One region of the Mesorhizobium sp. MC2-1-1 genome, then DNA from elsewhere that is predicted to be linked to it. Evidence: riboswitches for the same ligand, from Rfam matches in the RefSeq annotation. Region 1 holds a riboswitch; each other region holds the start of a gene.
What was found. Region 1 has a riboswitch for cobalamin ahead of ACR64R_RS12495 (DUF1636 family protein). Riboswitches for the same ligand answer to the same signal wherever they lie in the genome.
Positions count from the first base shown of each region.

Region 2: it holds a riboswitch for cobalamin, as region 1 does, so the genes downstream of both, ACR64R_RS04420 (CbtB domain-containing protein) here and ACR64R_RS12495 (DUF1636 family protein) in region 1, are expected to answer to the same signal.
Region 3: it holds a riboswitch for cobalamin, as region 1 does, so the genes downstream of both, bluB (5,6-dimethylbenzimidazole synthase) here and ACR64R_RS12495 (DUF1636 family protein) in region 1, are expected to answer to the same signal.

Region 1 is NZ_CP195205.1:2,481,494-2,488,947, reverse strand. Features, by position in the region: gene cobN (cobaltochelatase subunit CobN) at 1-2,714, opposite strand, end outside; gene cobW (cobalamin biosynthesis protein CobW) at 2,732-3,769, opposite strand; gene ACR64R_RS12495 (DUF1636 family protein) at 3,772-4,197, opposite strand; cobalamin riboswitch at 4,238-4,440, opposite strand; gene ACR64R_RS12490 (DUF6348 family protein) at 4,500-5,222, opposite strand; gene ACR64R_RS12485 (winged helix-turn-helix domain-containing protein) at 5,278-6,486, opposite strand; gene ACR64R_RS12480 (NADH-quinone oxidoreductase subunit A) at 6,820-7,185, shown strand; gene ACR64R_RS12475 (NuoB/complex I 20 kDa subunit family protein) at 7,176-7,454, shown strand, end outside.
Region 2 is NZ_CP195205.1:897,064-904,517, reverse strand. Features, by position in the region: gene ACR64R_RS04455 (MFS transporter) at 1-771, opposite strand, end outside; gene arsC (arsenate reductase (glutaredoxin)) at 772-1,185, opposite strand; gene ACR64R_RS04445 (aquaporin) at 1,182-1,880, opposite strand; gene ACR64R_RS04440 (ArsR/SmtB family transcription factor) at 1,915-2,265, opposite strand; gene ACR64R_RS04435 (DUF6428 family protein) at 2,308-2,829, shown strand; gene ACR64R_RS04430 (PilZ domain-containing protein) at 3,056-3,328, opposite strand; gene ACR64R_RS04425 (histidine phosphatase family protein) at 3,495-4,064, opposite strand; adenosylcobalamin (AdoCbl) riboswitch at 4,149-4,292, shown strand; gene ACR64R_RS04420 (CbtB domain-containing protein) at 4,293-4,502, shown strand; gene ACR64R_RS04415 (CbtA family protein) at 4,782-5,522, shown strand; gene ACR64R_RS04410 (hypothetical protein) at 5,528-6,154, shown strand; gene ACR64R_RS04405 (TetR/AcrR family transcriptional regulator) at 6,235-6,867, opposite strand; gene ACR64R_RS04400 (VOC family protein) at 6,969-7,373, shown strand.
Region 3 is NZ_CP195205.1:413,626-421,079, forward strand. Features, by position in the region: gene aroC (chorismate synthase) at 1-691, shown strand, start outside; gene ribB (3,4-dihydroxy-2-butanone-4-phosphate synthase) at 794-1,894, shown strand; gene ACR64R_RS01945 (MFS transporter) at 1,927-3,147, opposite strand; gene ACR64R_RS01950 (TetR/AcrR family transcriptional regulator) at 3,268-3,861, shown strand; gene ACR64R_RS01955 (hypothetical protein) at 3,991-4,974, shown strand; gene bluB (5,6-dimethylbenzimidazole synthase) at 4,986-5,717, opposite strand; cobalamin riboswitch at 5,761-5,938, opposite strand; gene ACR64R_RS01965 (histone deacetylase family protein) at 6,055-6,981, shown strand; gene ACR64R_RS01970 (exodeoxyribonuclease VII small subunit) at 6,985-7,236, shown strand; gene ACR64R_RS01975 (DUF2277 domain-containing protein) at 7,279-7,454, shown strand, end outside.

The sequences.
Region 1 (7,454 bases):
CGCGACAGCAAATCCTCGACGCCGGCGCCATAGGTGCCGGGCGAGGTACCGAAAATGCGCGGACCGATCTTACCTTCGGCGCGTGTAGCGGCGGCAAGCGGATTCTGGGAATCGTCCTCATCGCGGCCGGCGACGGCGTTGGCGGCGGCGTCGATCAGCGCGATCTGGGTCGGGAACATGTCGCGGAACAGGCCGGAAATGCGCCAGGTGACGTCGATGCGCGGGCGGCCGAGCGTGGCTGGCGGCAGCACCTCGATGCCGGTGACGCGGCCGGTTGCGGCATCCCATTGGGGGCGGCAGCCCATAAGCGCCAACCCTTGCGCAATTTCCTCGCCGCCGGTGCGCAAGGAGGCGGAGCCCCAGAGATCGATGACCAGCGAGCGCGGCCAATCGCCGTGGCTCTGCATGTAGCCGCGCACCACCTCCTCCGCCGCGGCATGGCCGAGGTCGTAGGCGGTCGGTGTCGGCATGGTGCGCGGGTCGGATGTGAACAGATTGCGGCCGGTGGGCAGCACATCGGCGCGGCCGCGCGCCGGCGCGCCGGCCGGTCCGGCCTTGATGTGGCGGCCTTCGAGCGCGGCAAGCAGGGCTGCCTTCTCCGCATCGGCGCTTTGCCGGCGCAGCGGATCGGCTTCGTCCGCCGGTGCGCGACCGTAGACATGCAGCCCGTCCTTGACGGCGAAATCCTTGAGGTCGCAGAGCCAGGCGTCGATGCGCCGCAGCGCTTCATCGGGCTGATCGGTCTTGGCGACGCCGGCTTCCGAGGCCAGCCCTGTTTCCCGCGCCGTCTCGACGATCAGCTTTGCCAGGCGATCGCGGCGGCGTCGGTCGAGCCCGTCGGCCTGGGCATACTCATCCACCAGCCGCTCGAGCGTTTGTTGCGCCTCGTCGAGGCCGGCGGCGGTCAGTGGTGGCGGCAGGTGTCCGAGCGTGACAGCCGAAATGCGGCGCTTGGCCTGCGCCGCCTCGCCGGGATTGGACACGATGAAGGGGTAGATGACCGGCAGCGAGCCGGTGACGATCTCCGGGAAACAATTGTCGGAGAGCGCGACGGTCTTGCCCGGCAGCCATTCCAGCGTGCCATGGGCGCCGACATGGATGATGGCATGCACGCCAAGCGACTTCTGCAGCCACAGGCCAAAGGCGATCAGTTCGTGGCGTGGGGGCAGCGTCGGGTCGTGGTAGTCGGAGCGGCGGTCGGCCGAACGGCCGCGATCGGGGGCGAGCGCCACGGTGATGTTGCCGAAGGTCGCGGCGCGGAAGGGGAAGCGCGTTTCGCCCGCTGGCTGCGAAGGCTCGCGTCCTGTCGCGCCACGTTCTGCCTTGCCCCAAGCGGCTTCGACCGCCGCCGCAGCTTCCGCCGGCAGCCCCTTCGAGAAGAACTGATAGTCCGTCAGCGAGAGCTGAACGCCGCCCATCTCCAGCGCATCCAGCAACGCGCGCGGCGATTGAGGAATCCCTTCAACCGCATAGCCCTGTTCCTTCAGGTCATGCAGCATGGCAAGCACGCTGGACGGCACATCCAACCCGACGGCGTATCCGGTCCGGCCGGGCGCACTCGGATAGTCCGGAATGAGGATCGCAAGCCTGCGCTCGGCTCGCGGCGTCCTTTGCAGGCGGATAAAGGCAGCGATGCGCCCGGCAACCTGGGCGACGCGATCCGCTTCCGGCCGGTTCGCAAACGCTCGAAAGGCCAGCGCCGGATCGGTTTCGACCTCGCCCTTGAACGAGATCGCGCCCGCCAGGATGCGGCCGTCGAGCTCGGGCAGCACGACATGCATGGCGAGATCGGCCGGCGCCAGGCCGCGCTGGTTCTTTTCCCAGACCTCGCGCCGCGTTGTAGCGACAATCACCTGGAAGACGGGCACGGCGGCGCGGTCGAACAGGGTTTCGGCGCCAGGTTCCGCGCCGGACGCGAAGGCGGTTGCGGTGACAATGGCCGATGGCGTCAGCGAGGCGATCGCGTTCTCGACGAATGCGAGAGACGCCGGGTCCTTCAGGCTGGACACGAAGATCGGCACAGGGGCTACGCCTCGCGCATCTAAGGCCTCGGCCAGTGCGTCAATCGGCGCGACGTCCGCGGCAAGCAGCATCGACCTGTAGAAGAGGATGGGGACGACGGGAGAGCCGACGGTTGAAAGCTCAGGCTTCTCTACGGCTCCGATACCTGGCTGATAGTATCCCGCCCTCGGCACGCCGACCGGCTCGGCCGCCGCCGTCTCCGATCCGGCGAGCCTTGCCAGCCTTCGCACCAGCGCCGCCATGTTCGCCGGGCCACCTTCGCGGAAGTAGCCGAGCAGGGCGTCGAGTTCTGCGCGCGGCAAGGTCGATGCCTCGATCAGGCGCTGGTCCTCGTCATGGCTTTCGCCGGGCAGCAGCGCCAGTTTGATGCCGCGCTGGTGCGCGACCGCGGCGAGCTGGTCGCAGCCGTAGCGCCACCATTCATAGCCGCCGAGGATGCGGACGAGGATGACCTTGGCATGGCGGGCGACGCTGTCGATCCACAGGTCGACCGACATGGGGTGGCGAAGGTCGCGAAGGGGCGCCAGCCGCATCGACGGCAACCGCGCGGCATCCGCTTTCCAGGCTGTGGCCAAACCTGCGAGATCGCTGTCGGTGAAGGACAGGGCCACGACATCCGCAGGCGTCTGCCTGAGGTCGATCGGCTCGGCGAGATTATCGAGCGAAGCGGACGTGGTGGCGAGGATATGCATTGCGGTCTGGATTTGCCTCAGCCGGCAAGGATCTGTTCGATCGCCGGGCGGTTCAGGCCCTTGAGGCCGATGACGACGAGCCGCGAGCGGCGGTCGTCATCGGCCGTCCAGGCGCGGTCATAGTAATGGTTGACGCGAGGGCCGACGGCCTGCAGCAGGAGCCGCATCGGCTTGCCGCCAACCTCGACGAAGCCTTTGACGCGCAACACGTTTTCCTGCTCGGCGGCAAGGGCGACGCGTTTGGCCAGTTCATCTGGATTGGCGATCGACGGGATGTCGATGACGAAGGAATCGAAATCGTCATGCTCATGGTCGAGCTCGTCGTCGTGATGGGTCTTGCGGTTCTCGATGTCGTCCTCGACGGCAAGGCCGAGGCCGAGCAGCACGGAAGGGTCGACCTTGCCCTGCGTGGTCGGTACGACCTTGACAGCGCGCGCCACATGCTCGCCGATGACGGCGTTGGCGCGCGCCGAGCCGGCAGCGTCCATGAGGTCGCTCTTCGACAGGATGATCAGGTCGGCGCAGGCGATCTGGTCCTCGAAAACTTCCTCGACTGGATCGTCATGGTCGAGCGAATCGTCGGCCGCGCGCTGTGCCTGCAGCGCATCCATGTCGGAGGCGACGCGACCGTCTGCGAGCGCCGGGCCATCGACGACGGCTATGACCCCGTCGACCGTGACGCGGCTCTTCACCGTCGGCCACTGGAAGGCCTGGACCAGCGGTTTCGGCAGAGCGAGGCCTGAGGTCTCGATCAGGATATGATCGACCTTGGGCGTGCGCGACAGGATCTGGTCGAGCGCCGGCACGAAATCGTCGGCGACCGTGCAGCAGATGCAGCCATTGGCGAGTTCGACGATGTTTTCCTCCGGGCACGCGTCGACGCCGCAGCCTTTCAGGATTTCGCCGTCGATGCCGACATCGCCGAACTCGTTGACGATGATCGCCAGCCGCTTGCCCTTGGCGTTTTCGATTAGGTTGCGGATCAGTGTCGTCTTGCCGGCGCCGAGGAAGCCGGTGACGACGGTGCAGGGCACGCGGGAAACGGAGGCGGTCATGGTCAGTCCTTCAGCATGTCGAGGGGTGGGATGCGGGCAACGAGGCCGCGCTTGAGGGAATCGGGCCGACCGCGCCAGGGGATCAGGCCGTCGGTCGAAGTCGCGAAGAGTTTGGCGCCGGTGACGAGGTCGGCGCCGCTGGCGGTACCCAGATCGCCGAAGACGTAGCTCCAGCAACCGTCGCGCAGCAGCGCGGCGCTCAGCCGGCGCTTGCAATTGCCGAGGCATTCGACGGTGCGGATGCGGATGTTTTCGGCCGATGCGGCGCGGCGCGTGTCTTCGGCCAGCAGCGCGCCGGCGCGCGGATGCGCTTCCGAGCCGGTCTCGTCGCGGCAGGAGGAGCAGACGATGACGGTTACACCGGCCAGCGTGTCGGGCTCGGACGAAATATCCGCACTGTTTGCCGGGAAACTGCCGTTGCGATCCAAAACCATGCTCCTTGCCCGGAAAACCCGCCGGGCATTCGGATACCTAATGTCTCAGACGGCAGGTCTCCTGGCTTGCGGGTCGTCGCCCTGAATGCCGCCTTCCCGGGAATACCCCAGTGGTTTTCGGCCGAGGCTCGTCGCTCACAGTTGCGGGGACAGCCGCGGATTTGGGTTTTGACCCGCACCGCATTCCCTCTTGGCCCCTGCCGTTGCGGGTAGGGGACCGTCTGGAGCGGATTTAGGCTTTTGCAGGCGGTAGTGTCAACGCGCGGCTACGACACCGCGATGTCGGCCAGTTGCAATCAGCGCCGCAAAATTTTCTTGCCGAGCTGCGCCCAACGGCTCGCCGCAACCGGTCTGTCTTCCGGTAACGCAAGAATGACCTGGCGCAATGCCTGGTACCTATCGCCGTGCTGCCAGTCCCAGCCGACGAGTAGTTCCTGGGCCTCCGGCCATGTTTCGTTATCCAGCAGAACTTCCTTGCCTACAAGTTGTCCGCCGTGGCTTGCCACGAATACCCGCGCAAAATGACTGCCGGGGCGAACGGTTGTGGAGAACAGTTTTTCCAGCTGGGCGTAGAACGCCGGAAATGTCCGGTTAAGCGTGCATTCCGTCACGGCCTGAGTAATGACGGGCCCACTATACACCTTCCAGCTGGCATCGTTTCGACGCCAGAATTCGATCTCGGCTTGCATGTTCTCGCAAACATGTTTCGCCAAGCCCTCGATCAGCACGTGAAATACGCCGATCAGAAACTTTCCAAATGCCTGGACTATCGCCTGTTGACGCGTTTCGCCCATCCCAACGAAGGATTCGATAACAGGCTGAGATCCAAGCAACGGTGAGAAGATGTGGATTTCGACGACAAGCCAGGTTGTTGCTTCCCGCTGCTCTCTGTCGAAAATCTCGGCCTCAAAGCGAAGGTCCTCCAGCTCAAGCGTCACATCGTTCTGTCCGCGGACGGCGCCGATCTCATGCGCAATCAACGCCTCGTGAATCAGGTCGAGAACCTCTTGCGACGCCATCCTTCGAACTTAGGCCGACAAAACCTTGTCAGACGACTGTAGCCTTTCGCTGATGTCAAGAGCGCTCGGCAGCGGCAACGCTGAGCAGCGCCGGTCCGAGGTCGCCGGCAGGCGTCACTTCGATCGCCTCAAGGCCGAGCCATGCCTGCATCTGCTGCAACTCGTCGAAGAGCTGGGCGGCGGTTTCAGGCGGTGCGCCTGCTTCGGCATAGGCTGCGTGGACGCGCAGCACGCTGGCCGGACGGTCGGCCCTGAGATCGACGCGGGCGACGATCCGGTCGCCGAGCAGGAAGGGCAGCACGTAATAGCCGTACTGGCGCTTTTCGGCCGGCGTGTAGATCTCGATGCGGTAGCGGAAGCCGAAGAGCTTCTCGGTCCGGGTGCGCTCGAAGACGACGGGATCGAAGGGTGCGAGCAGGGCGCGCGCCTCGATCCGGCGCGGAATTCGCGCGTCCTTGTGGAGATAGGCAGTCCTGTCCCAGCCTTCGACCTTCACCGGCAGCAATTCGCCCGTTTCGACCAGTTCCTCGATGCGATCCTTCGTATCGCCCGGTGCGAGGCGGAAATAGTCGCGCAGATCGCCGTAGGTTGCGATGCCGTGGGCGCGGGCCGAGATGCGCAGCAATTCGCGATGCGCGTCCTCGACCGGGGGTACGGGCAGGTCGAGCACCGCCTGCGGCAAAACGCGCTCGGGCAGGTCGTAGTAGCGCTCGAAGCCGCGCCGGTACGCAGTGGTGATGCGGCCGGCCCAGAACAGCCATTCGAAAGCGTGCTTGGCTTCGCTCCAGCCCCACCAGCCGCCATTGCCCTTGTGGCCCTCGATGTCGGACGCGGCGATCGGCCCGCGATCGACTACCTCCTTATAAATCTCGTCGATCATCGGCTTGCGCTCACGGCCCCATTTGGCGAGGCCGAGATACATCTCGTCGCCCTGCTCGGCGCGCTGCATGCGCCAGCGCATCAAAGGGTAGGTCTCGACAGGCAGGAACGACGCCTCGTGCGCCCAATATTCAAAGACTGCGCGCTTGCGGCTGACTGCGGCGTTGTCGAGCAGCGCAAGCGGGTAGGGGCCGAGGCGCGAATAGAGCGGCATATAATGGGCGCGCACCACGGCGCTCACGGAATCGATCTGCAAGAGGCCGGTTCGCGACAGCACGCGGGTTAGGTGGCGGCGATCCGGAACGCCGCCGGGGCGAGGATCGTTGAACCCCTGTGCTCCAAGCGCAATGCGCCTCGCCATGGCGAGCGAGATTTTCTCCTTCATCAAGGTGTCCTTGCCTCGATCATCCGTTGGATTTTCAGCCGGTGATTCCGGCCATGCTAGCAGGCAAATGGCGGGATATATGTCAGGAGATAAAAGTGGAGTGAAAAATGAAGGAAATCAAACAGGATTGGATCGGACCAGTTTCTTGCGATGAGGCGTCCAGAGCCGCGATTTGAACAAGGTTTGACTTGCGTCACCGAAACCGCTGCGCTAACCCATCGCCGCAATGCAGCATGGGCCTCCTAAAACGGTTCAGCGGTTAACTGTCACGCTTCCGCATTAGGGTTCGTTGCTGTAATCAAAGTGAACTGCCCGCCTAAGGAAAGCCGCCGCATGAGCGCACTCCTGAGTTCATATCTGCCGATCGTTCTTTTCATCGCCGTGGCGCTGGTCGTCGGTCTGGCGCTCCTCATAGCGCCGTTCCTGGTGGCCTACCGCAATCCCGACCCGGAAAAGCTCTCGGCGTATGAATGCGGGTTCAACTCGTTCGACGACGCCCGAATGAAATTCGACATCCGCTTCTACCTGGTGTCGATCCTGTTCATCATCTTCGATCTCGAGGTCGCCTTCCTGTTTCCATGGGCGGTGTCTTTCTCGAAGGTCGGCATGCTCGGCTTCTGGTCGATGATGGTGTTTTTGGCGGTGCTGACCATCGGCTTTGCCTATGAATGGAAAAAAGGAGCGCTGGAATGGGATTGAACGACAGTTCAGGCACCCTCGTCGCGCCGAAGCCCAAGGGCATCATCGACCCCAATACCGGCAGGCCGGTGGGGGAGGACGATCCCTTCTTCCTGCAGATCAATGACGAACTGGCCGACAAGGGCTTCCTCGTCACCTCGACCGAAGCGCTCATTACCTGGGCGCGCAGCGGCTCGCTGATGTTCATGACCTTCGGCCTCGCCTGTTGCGCGGTCGAGATGATCCACACCTCGATGCCGCGCTATGACTCGGAGCGTTTCGGCGTCGCG
Region 2 (7,454 bases), 1.6 Mb from region 1:
GCCGAGGCCGACGGCAGCCGCCAGGCCGACGCCGCGCAATTGCAGCAGCGTGAGCAGGTGGACGGAGAGCATGGACGCGATCATCGCCGCCAGGGTCAGGATCGAGGCCAGCAGGATGAAGCGAGCCCGCGTCCCGCCCGTGGCCGATGCCTCCTTGGGCCTGTCCCTCGCCGGCGCGGGCGCCGCGGGCGGAGGCGGCGGTATCACCCAAAGGTGGAGCGGCAGGCAGATCGCCACATGGATAGCGGCATAGGCAAGGCAGGCCATACGCCATCCGCCATGCTCGACAAGCAAGGCGCTGAGCGGCCAGCAGACGGTGCTGGCGAAGCCGCCGAAGAGCGTCAGGTTGGTGATGGCGCCGCGCGCGCCCTGGCCATAGAGCCGCCCGAGCGTTGCGAAGCCGGCGTCGTAGAGGCTGCTCGACATGCCCAGGCCCATGAGCAGCCAGGCAACCAGATAAAGCGGATAGGCGGTGGCCGTCGCCAACAGCGTATGCGCGGCCGCCAGCAGCAGCGAGCCGGCGGCAAGCACCGGGCGACCGCCATGGCGCTGGATCAGCCGTCCCATGGCGGGAGACACAAGCCCGGCGAGCAGGAGCCCGCAGGACAGCCCGGCAACCACCGAGGCGAGCGACCAGCCCGTGTCCCTGGCAATCGGCGCGGCCAGCACCGCGGGCAGATAATAGGACGATCCCCAGGCGAGGATCTGCGTGATGCCGAGAGCCGTGACGAGGACGTTGCGATTGCGGGCGGTGGGCGCGGCCGCTTCCAATCAGGCCTGCCCCGGCTCGCGGACGACCTTCTCTCCGTCTTCCTTGACGAACGCTTCCACCGGATTGTCGAGCAGAGGCAGCACCGCCTCCGACGGCCGGCAGAGTCTTGTTCCTTTCGGCGTCTCGACGATCGGCCGGTTGATGAGGATCGGATGGGCGAGCATGAAATCGACAAGCTCCGCGTCGCTCCATTTCGGATCGGCCAGGCGAAGCTCGGCGTAAGGCGTTCCCTTCTCGCGCAGCAACTGTCGGGGCGTGATCCCCATCGCCGCGATCAGTTCGAGCAGCCGGTCGCGGCTCGGTGGCGTCTTGAGATATTCGATCACCACCGGCTCCTCGCCGCTGGCACGGATCATGGCGAGCGTGTTGCGCGAGGTGCCGCAAGCGGGATTGTGGTAGATCGTGACCGTCATGGCTCTGCCTTCAGTGCATGGGTTTGCTGAGCGGTTTCGGGCTTGAGCAGCCAGCCCATCAGAGCAAGCGCGATCAGGGCGCCGAGCAGCTCGGCGGCGATGAAGCCCGGCAGATCGACCGGCCTGATGCCGGAGAAGGTGTTGGTGAGCGCGCGCGCCACGGCGACGGCAGGATTGGCGAAGGACGTGGACGCGGTGAACCAATAGGCCCCGGTGATATAGAGCCCGACCAGCCACGGCACGGCCCGCCGCTCGAAGCGCAGGCCAGCGAGAATGACGGCGACAAGCCCGAATGCCGCGACGCCTTCGGAGAACCACTGCGCCGCCCCGGTCCGCGGCTTCGTCGCGACCTCCAGAACCGGCAGCGAGAACATGAGATGCGCGCCCATGGTGCCGGCGATGCCGCCGGCGAACTGCGCGACCAGATAGGCGGGGAGATCGCGGGCGGGCAGCGACCGGTTGAGACAGAACACCAGTGAAACGGCGGGGTTGAAGTGCGCGCCGGAGATCGGCCCGAGGATGGTGATCAACACCACGAGCATGGCGCCGGTCGCTAGCGTGTTGCCGAGCAGCGCCAGCGCGGTGTCATGCGTCAGCGTCTCGGCCATGATGCCGGAGCCGACGACCGTCGCCACCAGCATGCCGGTGCCCAGGGCTTCGGCGACGAAGCGGCGCGATGGATCGAAGCTGTTCATGGACTGGCCTTCCGTCTGGCAAAGGGCGCGACAATCATTGCCGTGTCCCCTCGCCCGGCCGGCAGCAAGGCGCAGCAAGCGCTGGCGCGCAGATTTCCGGACGGCCCGAGCAGCAATCCTCCATCAGGAACCGGATCAGTCCGGAGAGCGCGTCGTACTCCGCGTTGTACACGATCGAGCGGGCCTCGCGCCGCGCGGCGACGAGACCGGCCCGTTCCAGCTCCTTGAGATGGAAGCTGACATTGGACGGCGAGACTTCGACCTGCTCGGCGAGCGAACCGGCGGAAATGCCGTCCGGTCCGGCAACGACCAGCAGGCGCAGCAGGCGCAGGCGTGTGTCCTGCGACAGCGCGCCGAAGGCGATCAAGGCTTGACGTTCATCCACGATTCAATAATCCTTGAAATATCGAAATGAGGAATAGCCGACATGCTGTCTTCTGACAACTGGGAAAACATCGCCGCTATCGACCCACCCGACCTGACCATCGGCGACCTGCTGGACGCGTTGGCCGACTACAAGGACCGGCCGCTGGTGTTCCGCTATGACGGGCGGCCGGTCAAGCCGGGATACCATGTCACCGAGGTTAAGGTGGGGCAGTTCTCGGCGCTGGATTGCGAGGCGAATCCGGAATCCTGGTCTGAGATCTTCGTCCAGCTGTGGGACGTGGAGGAAGGCGGGCCGGTCCATATGCCGGCCGGTAAATTCGCGGCGATCATCCGCAAGGTGGCGGACCATGTCGCGCTCGATCAGGCAGCGAAGCTGACCTTCGAGGTCAGCGACGGCGTGCGCCCGATGGAACTGCATCGAGCAGCCCGGCCGAACCTCGTTGGCGAGGCGGTCGAAGTCGAGCTTTCGCCACGGCCGGCAAGCTGCAAGCCGCGTGACCGCTGGCTGAAGGAACAGGCAGCCGTGAGCCAGCCCTGCTGCGGCGCGAGCCGCTGCTGTTGACGCCGAAACGGTCGCGGCGTTGCTAAAATCTGATCATGCCATTGGCCTGCAGAAGGTAGAGGCTCACGAGAACGATGGCGATCAGCGCCACCCAAACGGCTGTCCTGCTCATTCGCGAATCCCTGTTGGTCCGGCAATGAACGCGCTCGTGCCGGTAGCGTTCCGCGCGTGCTGGGTTGCACGCCGCCCGGGCGAAATCAAGTGAAGATGGTGTGACGACCCCGCCTCAGTCCTTCGGCGCGTTGCTGTAGAGCGCCACGCCGACGCGGTCGTTGCGCCGCCATCGCACCAAGGCGCGATAGGCCATATCGTCGGCCGGAACTTCAAGCAGGAAGCGTTCCGGAATGGCCGCATCAGCGGCGACGCGCAATTCCGCGCCCTGCTCGTGCTGGTTCCTGACCGAGCAGCCGATCCTGACGGCGCCGGCAATGATGGTGGCTTCCTTGAGCACGAATTCGCGCGCATGAAGACGACGCTCGGTCTCGGGATAACTGGCCATATAAGGCGGGCTCCTCAGGCAAGGCTCTCCTCGCATGGGGTCGCACCATAGCAGCAAGGCGTTTCCGTTCCGTTAGCGATTCCTGAAACACTTACTTTGATATTACGTGCGGACGGTTGTCGAAGCTTGGCAGTATCCGCGTGAGGGAAAAACACGCGCCGACCGTTCAGACGACAGCTACGCCGCTGGCGTGGAGCACCCAGCGGCGGCCATCGCTGCGGAACTCGGTGAACGAAAACGGCTCGACGTCGATCTTCCAGACCGAGGAGAGCGGGGCGCCCAGAACATGCACGATGGCGGCGCGGATCGGCGCCGCATGGGTGATCGCGATGGTGTGGCCGCCCTCGCCGGCCAGCCGCTGCATCAGCGCGGCGCCGCGCCGGGCCACCGCGGCGAGCGATTCGCCTCCATGCGGTGCTGCGTCCGGATCGGCGAACCAGGCGGCCATGCCTTCCGGGTCCGTGGCCTGGACCTCCTCGAGGCTTTTGCCGGCCCAGCGCGCGAAATCCTGCTCGGCAAGCAGCGGCTCGACCGTCGCGTCGAGGCCGAGCGCCTCGGCTGTCCTGCGCGCGGCAAGCGCCGGACTTGTCCAGGCGCGGCCGGCGTGGCGCAGCGAGGCGGCCAGCGCGCCCGCGCGCTCGAAGGCGCGTGGCTCCGGCGCCTCGTCGTTCGGAAAGCGGCCCTTGCGCATGCCGGGCGTGGCTCCGCTTGCGATCATGGTCAGGCGGGCGAACATTCCAAACTCCGTGGCTCAGCGAAAAATAAGCCCCACGAAGCCGTGCCGGCCATTACATGTCGTTGACAGGCGAACGAAGTGCTGACAAGTGTTTTAGCGCTATACGGGATTGGAAGCCGGTGCGAGTCCGGCACGGTCGCGCCACTGTAATCGGCATCAGCCGAAAGTCAGGCCTTATTCCGCAGCATGGTTGGATCAACGGGACGCAGCATCCCACAGGAGTTCGAAATGTCCGACGCCACCTTCGCCCCCACCTACGGCCCGGTTGCAATCCCGGTCCGCGAGCTTCTGCCCTGGGCCATCTTCGCTGGCCTGATGCTGATGCTGGCGATCTATTTCGTCGGCGCGGAAGAAGGCGCGACGTCGCTGATCCGTGGCACGGCGGTGCACGAGTTCGTGCATGACGGCCGCCACCTGCTCGGCTTCCCCTGCCATTAAAGCGGCTCGGCATCGCCGACCCCGCTTTTCGATCTGATCCAACGCGATTCCGGACGGAAAGCCGCTACGCATTTTTCCCTGGAATTGCCTGGTTGTTTCGACGCAATTCCGGGCGGAAAACCGCTTCGCACTTTTCCTGGAATTGCTCGATTGGCTTGACGCAATCCCCGGCGGAAAACCGCTTCGCACTTTTCCTGGAATTGCTCGATTGGCTTGACGCAATTCCGGGCGGAAAATCGCTTCGCACTTTTCCTGGAATTGCCTGGAGGAATTGGTGACATGGTCGGAAAACTCTTGCTGCGTGGCATGCTTGTAGGGCTGGTCGCCGGGGTGCTCGCATTCGCTTTCGCGCGCGTCTATGGCGAGCCGCAGGTCGACAAGGCGATCGCTTTCGAGGAGCAGCAGGCCCAGGCGTCCGGCGAGGCGCCGGAGCCCGAGATGGTCAGCCGCGCAACGCAGGCCGGCATCGGTCTCGCAACCGGCGTTCTGGTCTATGGCGCGGCGCTCGGCGGATTGTTCTCGCTGGTCTTTGCCTATGCCTATGGCCGGCTTGGTTCGCTCGGGCCGCGCGGCACTTCGGCGCTCATCGCGCTGCTCGGCTTCCTTGCCGTGATCGTGGTTCCCAGCCTCAAATACCCTGCGAACCCGCCGGCGGTCGGCAACGCCGAGACGATCGCCTACCGAACCGAGTTGTTCTTCATCATGATCGTGGTCTCGATCGCGGCGATGGTGGCGGCGGTCGGCCTGGCGCAGCGGTTGTGGAAGCAACTCGGCGCCTGGAACGCTTCGATCGTCGCGGGCCTCGCTTTCCTCGTCGTCTTCGCACTGGTGAAGGCAGCCCTGCCCGACATCAACGAAGTGCCGGAAAACTTCTCGGCGACGGTGCTGTGGCAGTTCCGCGTCGCCTCGCTCGGCATGCAGCTCGTGCTGTGGGCCGTCGTCGGGCTCGGCTTCGGCGCGGTTGTCGAGCGCCTGGTCGCCGCGCGCGACCAGCGCGGCCCTGCCCGCCGCTACGCCTGAAACCCATGCGTTGGCCGCCACGGTTCCTTGCCCTGGCGGCCATTTTCTTTTTGGCGATCTGGCAGTCACTTCTGATCGCCATTCCGGCCGAGGCGCATAGCGGGTCTTCGGCCCCGCCTCCCCCGGGCATCCAGATCCCCAGCCTGACCCACGGCCAGATGGCTGTGATCGCGCGCTACCGGGGCGAAATCCTCGACCTTGCGCAACGCCAGACCGTGACCGACCCGACCTTCCGGCGGCTCTACAATCACGGCAATCTGCAATTCACCTACTGCCTGTGGGGCCTGATGCCGGGAAGCATCGGCGACGAGGAAAGCCCCTTCAACGAATGCAGCCACGCCTATCTGGCCACGGCCAAGGCGCTGCTCGCCTACATGGCGACGATGCCCTCAGCCGAACGCCAGGCGAAGGCGCTGATCTCGGATATCGACGTCGACATGGTGCGAAGCGGCGCGTCCTGGATCCTGTGCCAGTATAGCGGCGAGGCCTTCAGCACCGGCGCGGTCGTCGAGCCGCGCTGGCGGAGCATCTTCTTCCACCTGCCAAGCCTTGCGGTGCTGCTGGTCACGATGGCGGCGCTGATGACGGCTGCGTGGTCGATCTTCGGCGCAAAACGGGTACGCGCGGTTTAACCGAATCGGGCCGGTCGATTGCGTCGAGATATGAACCAACGCGGCTCGTTGCGCCGCGCAGGTCGCGCCAGGCCTCGCGACTACTTCGACCGGACCCCATAGGCGGCAAGGAATGCTTCCACCGAGGCATCGGCGTGGCGCTCGAGGTCGGCCTTCGAGCGCGGGTTGCTTCCGGTGAACATGGCTTCGTTCATCGGGATCCAAAGCAGCATGCCAAAGAAATGGCTGGCCGCCAAACGGGGATCGCCGGTCTGCAACAGGCCTCGGCTGGTGAGCTTTTGAAAGCACGCCGCCACCGAGGCAAGCATACGCTCAAAGCCCTTGTCGTACCAACTGCGGCCAAGCTGGGGCATCCGATCGGCATTGGCGATTATCAGACGCCGGAGCCTCAGCAACTCGTCGTTCATCAGTGCGGTGGTCAATCGGCGGGCAAGCTGCTGCAGGCCGCCCTCCAGGAACTTCGCTTCGGAAAGCAGCATCGTCACGGACTCGACAACGTCATTGGTCTGGGAGGCGGTGGACTCCACAACTTCAGTGAAAAGCGTCTCCTTGTCCTTGAAATGCTTGTAGACGGTCTGCTTGGAAGCGCCCGCCCTGGTGGCGATCTCCTCCATGCTGGTCCCATCATAGCCCTTGGCGATGAACGAGGCCGTCGCCGCCTCGATGATCTCACGATCCTTGCGGGCCGATCTGGTCTCAACGGCAATTTTCATGGCACCTCTCGATCGGTACTAGACGGTACCGTTCCCATATGATAGCCGTCACGACAGTACTAGACTGACTAGTACCCGTCAATAAACGGAGGTTCAACCCGATGACTCAGATGCTCTTTCTCAATCTGCCGGTGCGCAATCTGCAGGCGGCGACCGAGTTCTATCTCGCGATCGGCGGCACGCTCAACCCGCAGTTCTCGAATGACCAGGCCAGCTCGATCATGTTCTCCGAATCGATCGGGGTCATGTTGCTGACCCATCAACACTATAGCCAGTTCACGGCCCGGCCGATCGGCGACGCCAAGCGCGAGAGCCAGATGCTGATCGCTCTGACCGTCGACAGCAAGGACGCGGTCAATGCGGTAATCGAGAAAGGCGTTGCGGCCGGCGGCCGCGCCGATCCCAACCCGGCGCAGGATCTCGGTTTCATGTTCAATCGCCATATAGAAGACCCGGACGGCAATGTCTGGGAGTTCCTGTGGATGAACCCCGCAGCCATGCAATAGAGCGCCTGTAGCGTCCCCATGCCGGAATGACGCCCTGGAAGCGACGGGCACTCGCCCTTCGCTCTCATGTCCGAGCAATGC
Region 3 (7,454 bases), 2.1 Mb from region 1:
CAGAGTGGCGGCCGGTGCGCTGGCGCGCAGGGTAGTGCCCGGCATGACGGTGCGCGGCGCGCTAATCTCTATGGGCGAGAAATCGATCGATCGCTCGAACTGGAACTGGAACTTCGTCGGTGACGCCGAAAATCCCTTCTTCACCCCCGATCCGGCCTCCGTCGCGGTGTTCGCCGCCTATCTCGACGGCATCCGCAAGGCCGGCTCCTCGGTGGGCGCTGTGATCGAGATCGTCGCCGATGGCGTGCCGGCGGGGCTCGGCGCGCCGATCTACGCCAAGCTCGACCAGGACATCGCGTCCGGCCTGATGTCGATCAACGCTGTGAAGGGCGTCGAGATCGGCAACGGTTTCGAGGCCGCCCGCATCACCGGCGAACAGAACGCCGACGAGATGCGCATGGGCAATGACGGCAAGCCGGTGTTTCTGTCCAACAACGCCGGCGGAATATTGGGCGGTATCTCGACCGGCCAGGCGATCGTCGCCCGCTTCGCCGTCAAGCCGACCTCGTCGATCCTCACGCCGCGAAAGTCGATCGACAAGGATGGTCGCGATGTCGAAGTGATGACCAAGGGTCGGCACGACCCGTGCGTCGGCATCCGCGCCGTGCCGATCGGCGAGGCCATGGTTGCCTGCGCGATCGCCGATCATTATCTGCGGCACAGAGGACAGACGGGGAAGGGAGGGCAGTAGGGTAGTATGCTAAGCAGCCCCGCAGAAACAGCCAGAATTTCCTTTTCCCTACTCCCTTGCTGCCTTATTCCCCTACTCCCCTAGCGAAGCTTGCGAGCGCCCATGCCTTACGACCAGAAGAAGATCGTCGAAGCGATCCGCGCCTTCGAGCGCGGCGAGATTGTCGTCGTCATGGACGATGACGGGCGCGAGAACGAGGGCGACCTGATCGTCGCCGCCGTGCACTGCACGCCGGAGAAGATGGCCTTCATCGTGCGCAATACCTCCGGCATCGTCTGCACCCCAATGCTGCGCGAGGACGCCAGGCGGCTGAACCTCGCGCCGATGGTGGCGGACAATGACTCCGCCCACACCACCGCCTTCACCGTCAGTGTCGACTTCAAGCATGGCACGACGACCGGCATTTCCGCCGACGACCGCACGCTCACCGTGCGCAATCTCGCCAACGGCAATGTCGGTTCGTCGGATTTCGTGCGCCCCGGCCACATCTTCCCGCTTATCGCGCGCGAAGGCGGCGTGCTGATGCGCTCCGGCCACACCGAGGCCGCGGTCGATCTGTGCAAGCTCGCCGGCCTGCCGCCGGTCGGCGTCATCTCCGAGCTGGTCAATGACGACGGCACGGTCAAGCGCGGGCCCCAAGTGCAGGCCTTCGCCGAGGAACATGGCCTGAAGCAGGTTTCCGTGGCCGATCTCATCGCCTACCGCCAGCGCAAGGAAACGCTGGTCCAGCGCATCGCCTGTTCCGACATCGAAACGCCCGGTGGCAAGGCGCAGGCCTTCACCTACACTCTGCCATGGGATTCCATGCATCACCTGGCCGTGGTCTTCGGCGACATCCGTGACGGCGAGGACGTGCCGGTGCGCCTGCATCCGGAAGACGTGGTGAGCGACGTGTTCGGCACCAGCCACCGGCTCGACGGCATCATGAAGGCGATGGGCGAGCGAAGGCGCGGCGTCATCGTCTATCTGCGCGAAGGCTCGGTCGGCGTCGCCCACCAGGAGCGCAAGCGGCCGGCAAGCGGCGACCGCGAGGATCATGATGAGGCCCGCCGCCGCGAGAACGAGTGGCGCGAGATCGGCCTCGGCGCGCAGATACTGAAGGATCTCGGCATCTCCTCGATCAACCTGATCGCCTCGCGCGAGCGCCACTATATCGGCCTCGAGGGCTTCGGCATACACATCGCCAAGACGGAGATCCTCTAGGTACGACGCAGGTTTAGCCGGACGATTTCGTTTCACGCTGCAGGGACGATGCACTCGCCCTTGTCCACATCGCAATCTCCCGTCGCCAGCAGGCATTGACCAGCGAGCACGGTGGCCAGCGCGATCGCACCGGCCGCCACAGAGACCCAGAACCCGTTCTGCGGACCGAAATTGTCGACCATCCAGCCGGCGGCGAAGGAGCCCAGCGCCATGCCTATGCCGATTCCGGTCGTCACCCAGGTGACGCCTTCGGTGAGCATTGCCGGCGGAACGTGGCGTTCGATCAGGCCGAAGGCGGTGATGAAGGTCGGCGAGATCGCGACGCCGCTGATGAAGACGGCAACCGCCAGCGTCGGCACTGTGTCGACGAAGAGCAGCGGCAACGTGGTGAGCGCGATAACAGCGACCGCGAGCGCCAGTTGCCGCTGCAGCGGCGCCTTGAGGCTGAGCGCGCCGACGATGATACCGAGCACGAAGGATCCGAGGGCGTAGACGCCGATGACGAGGCTCGCCGCTTGCGGTTGGCCGAATGCCTTGGTGATCGCCACGGTCGCGACCTCGGTGGTGGCGAAGGTTGCGCCCACGAAGATCAGCGCGAAGGTGATGACCTGCACCGGTCGCAGGCGGATCGCCGAACCGGTCGCCCTATGTTCCGCCGGGCGGATGACTGGCTCGGACGACCGCTGCAGCAGGAATGCCGCCGAACCGAGCGCGAGCAGCAGCGTGCTTACCACCATGCCGGCTTCGGGAAACAGCGCGGCGCTCAAGCCCACCGACAGCGAGGAGCCGGCGACATAGACCAGTTCGTCCGCCGCCGATTCGAAGGCGAAAGCCGTGTTGAGTTCCGGCCGGTCGCGAAAAATCTCGGTCCAGCGCGCCCTGACCAGCGCCGGGATGCTGGGCATAGCGGCGGCAAGCAGCGCCGACCCGAACAACGTCCAGGCCGGCCAGTGCTGGTTGGCGGCAACGATCAATGTCGCGAAGGCAAGCACCGAGATGAGCGTCATCGGCGCGGCGATCGCCGTTTGGCCGCGCCGGTCCACCAGCCGCGACACCTGCGGCGACAGGAAAGCGTTGACCAGCGCATAGGTCGCCGAGACCGCGCCGGCCAGCCAGTATTCGCCATGCGTCTGCGACAGCATCGCCACGATGCCGATCGGCGCCATAGCGATCGGCAGCCGCGCGATGAAGGCGGCTGCGGCGAAGCCTTTGGCACCGGGGGCCCGAAGGATGTCCGCATAGGGGTTTCGCATGATCCTGCTCCTCGACAAGGGTAAATGCCGCCATTACATACGTGGCGTATGAATGTGAGATAGTTCATACGCTTCGTATGTCAATTGGCATACGACGCGTATGTGAGTAGGGCCAGAGCCATGCACAGACCGCGCAAGGAGATGATCGCCCAGACGCGCGCCAAGCTGATCGCGGCCGCCCGCCACGCCTTCGGCACTGTCGGCTATGCCGAAGCCTCGATGGACGATTTCACTGCCTCGGCCGGCCTCACGCGTGGCGCGCTCTACCATCATTTCGGCGACAAGAAGGGGCTGCTGCAGGCGGTGATCGCCGAGATCGACGGCGAAATGGCCGTGCGGGTGAACGAGGTGGCGTCGAAAGCGCCGACCCGCTGGCAGCATTTCGTCGATGAATGCACCAGCTATATCGAGATGGCGCTGGAGCCGGAAATCCAGCGCATCATGTTCCGCGACGGCCCGGCCGTGCTCGGCGACCCGGCGCAATGGCCCAATGCCAGTGCCTGCACGGCGTCAATGACCGATCACCTGACCGCGCTGCAGGAGGAGGGCGTCGTCGTTGCGGATATCGATCCCGAGACGACCTCGCGGCTGATCAATGGCGCCAGCAGCCAGGCCGCGCAGCGCATCGCCAATTCCAAGGATCCCGAAGCGACCTCGAAGAAGGCGATCGCGGCGTTCAAGCAACTGCTCGAAGGCTTGCACAAGAGGGTTTGACCGCACGCCTGAGCACGCAAGTCACCGGGTTGTGCACCGGTTTCGGGCCGGCGCAATCCTGCCGCGATTGACAATAGCCGGGGCCAGCGCATCCTCCAACGCCAACTCTTGGAGTGGGAGAGTCGGGGCATGTGGGACTTCAGCATCGCCAGGTCTGTGTCCATCATGATGCGGACATGGCCGTTCATCGTCTTTCGCATGATCGTCTATTTCGGCATCACGGTCGCCTACATCATGGCAACCGGCACGGGCGCCAGCGTCGGCTACGGCGTCGGTCACATTTCGACCGACCCCGACGGCCCGATGTCCTTCGCGCTCTGGGGCGGCGTGGTCGGCTTCGGCGTCGTCTCGATCGCCGTCTACTGGATCCGCGAATACATTCTTTACGTGCTGAAGGCCGGCCATATCGCCGTCATGGTGCATCTGATCGACGGCCACGACGTGCCTGACGGCCAGAACCAGATCGCCTATGCCAAGGAAGTGGTCACCCAGCGTTTCGCCGAGGCCAACATCCTTTTCGTCGTCGACCAACTGGTCAAGGGCGCCATCCGCGCAATTACCGGCCTGATCGGCGGCATCGCAGCCTTCCTGCCGATTCCGGGCCTGAGCGGGCTGGTCAGCTTCATCAACACGGTGATCCGCCTGTCACTCACCTATGTCGATGAGATCATCCTCGGCTACAATATCCGCATCAATTCGAATTCGCCTTTCGAGACGGCGCGGCAAGGCGTCGTGCTTTACGCTCAGAACGGCAAGCACATGGTCAAGAACGCCATCTGGCTGGCGGTTATCATGTGGGGCGTGTCCTTCGTCATCTTCCTTCTGATGCTGGCACCGGCGGCCGCGATCCTGTGGGTCATGCCCGGCCAGCTTGCCGGTTGGGCCTTCGTGCTGGCCATCGTCTTTGCCTGGGCGTTCAAGGCGGCCTTCATCGAGCCTTTCGCCATCGCTTCGCTGATGCAGGTCTACTTCGAAGCCATCGAAGGCCAGACGCCCAATCCGGAATGGGATCGCCGCCTCGCCGAGGCGTCGTCCAAGTTCAGGGAACTGCGCGACAAGGCCCTGGGCTCCTACGGTGGCGGCTCGCGCTGGGATACGCCCCGGGCCGCTTGACCGGCGACCAATCAAGGCGTCGACTGGCCGCCAAGCCGCGCGATCGCCGATTTGAGCGGCGCCTCGCCGGCGCCGCGGAACGTCTCGCTCATTACCAGTTCTGGCAGCGGCAGGCGCTTGCCCCAGCCATGCGCTTCCAGGTCCGGCTTCGGCGCGAAGGCCGAGACGCGGCCGACGCACAGATAGGCGATCGGCGTGACATGCTCGGGGATCGACAAGAGCTGCTTCAGAGCCTCGGTTTCGATGATGCTCACCCAGCCGACGCCGACACCTTCGGCCCGCGCCGCCAGCCAGAAATTCTGCACCGCGCAGACGGTGCTGTAGAGGTCCATCTCCGGATTGTGCCAGCGCCCGAGCGGCGAGTCCTTTGACCGCTGCCGGTCGCAGGTGATGCACAGATTGAGCGCGCTTTCGCAGATGCCCTCCAGCTTCAGCGTCCTGTACAGCGCCTGCCGCTCCCCCTCGATCGCCGGCAGTTCCTGCTTGCGTGCAGCGAGGAACAGGTCGCGCACCTGCTGGCGCCTTGCCGCGTCGCGGATCACGATGAAGTTCCACGGCTGCATGTAGCCGACTGACGGCGCATGATGGGCTGCAATGAGAAGCCGCGCCAGCACACTGTCATCGAGATCTTCGGCGGTGAAATGGCTGCGCACATCACGTCTGGTGAACATCGCACGGTAGACCGCTTCGCGCGCCGATTGGTCAAAATCATCGCCGCTCGCGGCGATCGCTGCTGCCGTCATCGCTTTTCCCCTTGCGACAAGCAATCACCCGCCTGACCATGCGGATGACCATGTCTGCCAGGCCGGTCTTCTGGCTCGGGATCGTCCCGCATCCGGCGCCTTCCCGTCTTTCGACAGTGGCTTTGCCGGCGCGGTCCCCCTCACAGCGTTGGGCACGCCACGGAGTTCAACCGTGTTCCCGATTCTCCCGCATCGCGGGCACCAGGCAGCGGGCCGGACCTTACCGCGAAGCATGGGCCGCGCCAATGGCGCGGGCGACATGGGCTGACGCAATTTTCCCCAGCCATTCGGCGCTGGAACATGGTCATCCACGCAGCGGGTGCCTAGATTAGGCGCCATGGTCACCCGTCTCTACACGCATCCCATCTTCCTGGAACACCTCACGCCGCCCGGCCACCCCGAGCGGCCCGACCGCCTGCGCGCCATCGAGCGCGTGCTGGACGATGAGGCTTTTTCTGAACTTGAACGCGTCAAGGCGCCGGAGGGCGACGAAGCGACGCTCCTTTATGCGCACCCTGGGGACTTCGTCGAGCGTGTGCGCTCTGCGATCCCTCAAAACGGCATCGTCTCGATCGACGCCGACACCAGTGCCAGCCCGAAGAGCTGGCAGGCCGCGGTGACGGCGGTCGGCGCCGCCAATGCGGCGGTGGACGACGTCTTCGAGGGGCGCGCCGACAATGTCTTCGTGGCCGCGCGTCCGCCCGGCCACCACGCCGAAAAGGCCACGGCGATGGGGTTCTGCCTGTTCAACACGGCGGCGATCGCCGCCCGCTACGCGCAGAAGAAGCATCAGGCAGAGCGCGTCGCCATCGTCGACTGGGACGTCCATCACGGCAACGGCACGCAGGACATTTTCTGGGATGATCCGTCGGTTCTCTATTGCTCGACGCACCAGATGCCGCTTTACCCGGGCACCGGGGCCAGGAGCGAGACCGGCGCCGGCAACATCGTCAACGCGCCGCTGGCGCCCCGGACCGGCAGCGAGGTCTTCCGTGACGCCTTCCTGTCGCGCGTGCTACCCTCGATCGACGCGTTCGCGCCGGACCTGATCATCATTTCCGCCGGCTTTGACGCGCATCACCGCGACCCCCTGGCCGAGATCAACCTGACCGAGGACGATTTCGACTGGGCGACAGGTCAGCTGATGGAGCGCGCCGGGCGCCACAGCGGCAACAGGCTCGTCAGCTTGCTGGAAGGCGGCTACGATCTGCAGGGATTGGCATTTTCAGTCGCCGCCCATGTCGGGCGGCTGATGAAGGGATAAAGCATGGCTGTTGAAGGCAATGAGGACGTCAAGGCGATGAGCTTCGAACAGGCGCTCGACGCGCTGGAGAAGATCGTCGACGATCTGGAGCGCGGCGACGTCCCGCTCGACCAGTCGATCAGGATCTATGAGCGCGGCGAGGCGCTCAAGGCGCATTGCGACTGGCTGCTGAAGGCAGCCGAGGACAAGGTCGAGAAGATCAGGCTGTCGCGCGACGGCAAGCCGGTCGGAACGGAGCCGCTGGACGCCGACTGATTTGGAGTGGTGGGCAGAGCAAGCAGGTAAGGAGTTCAAGCCATGTGCCGCAACATCAAGACCCTGGCCAATTTCGAGCCGCCGGCGACCAATGACGAAGTGCATGACGCTGCGCTTCAATTCGTGCGCAAGCTGAGCGGCTCGACGAAACCTTCGAAGCGCAACGAGCATGCTTTCCATCATGCCGTCGAGGCAATCGCGGCCGCCGCGCGCGAATT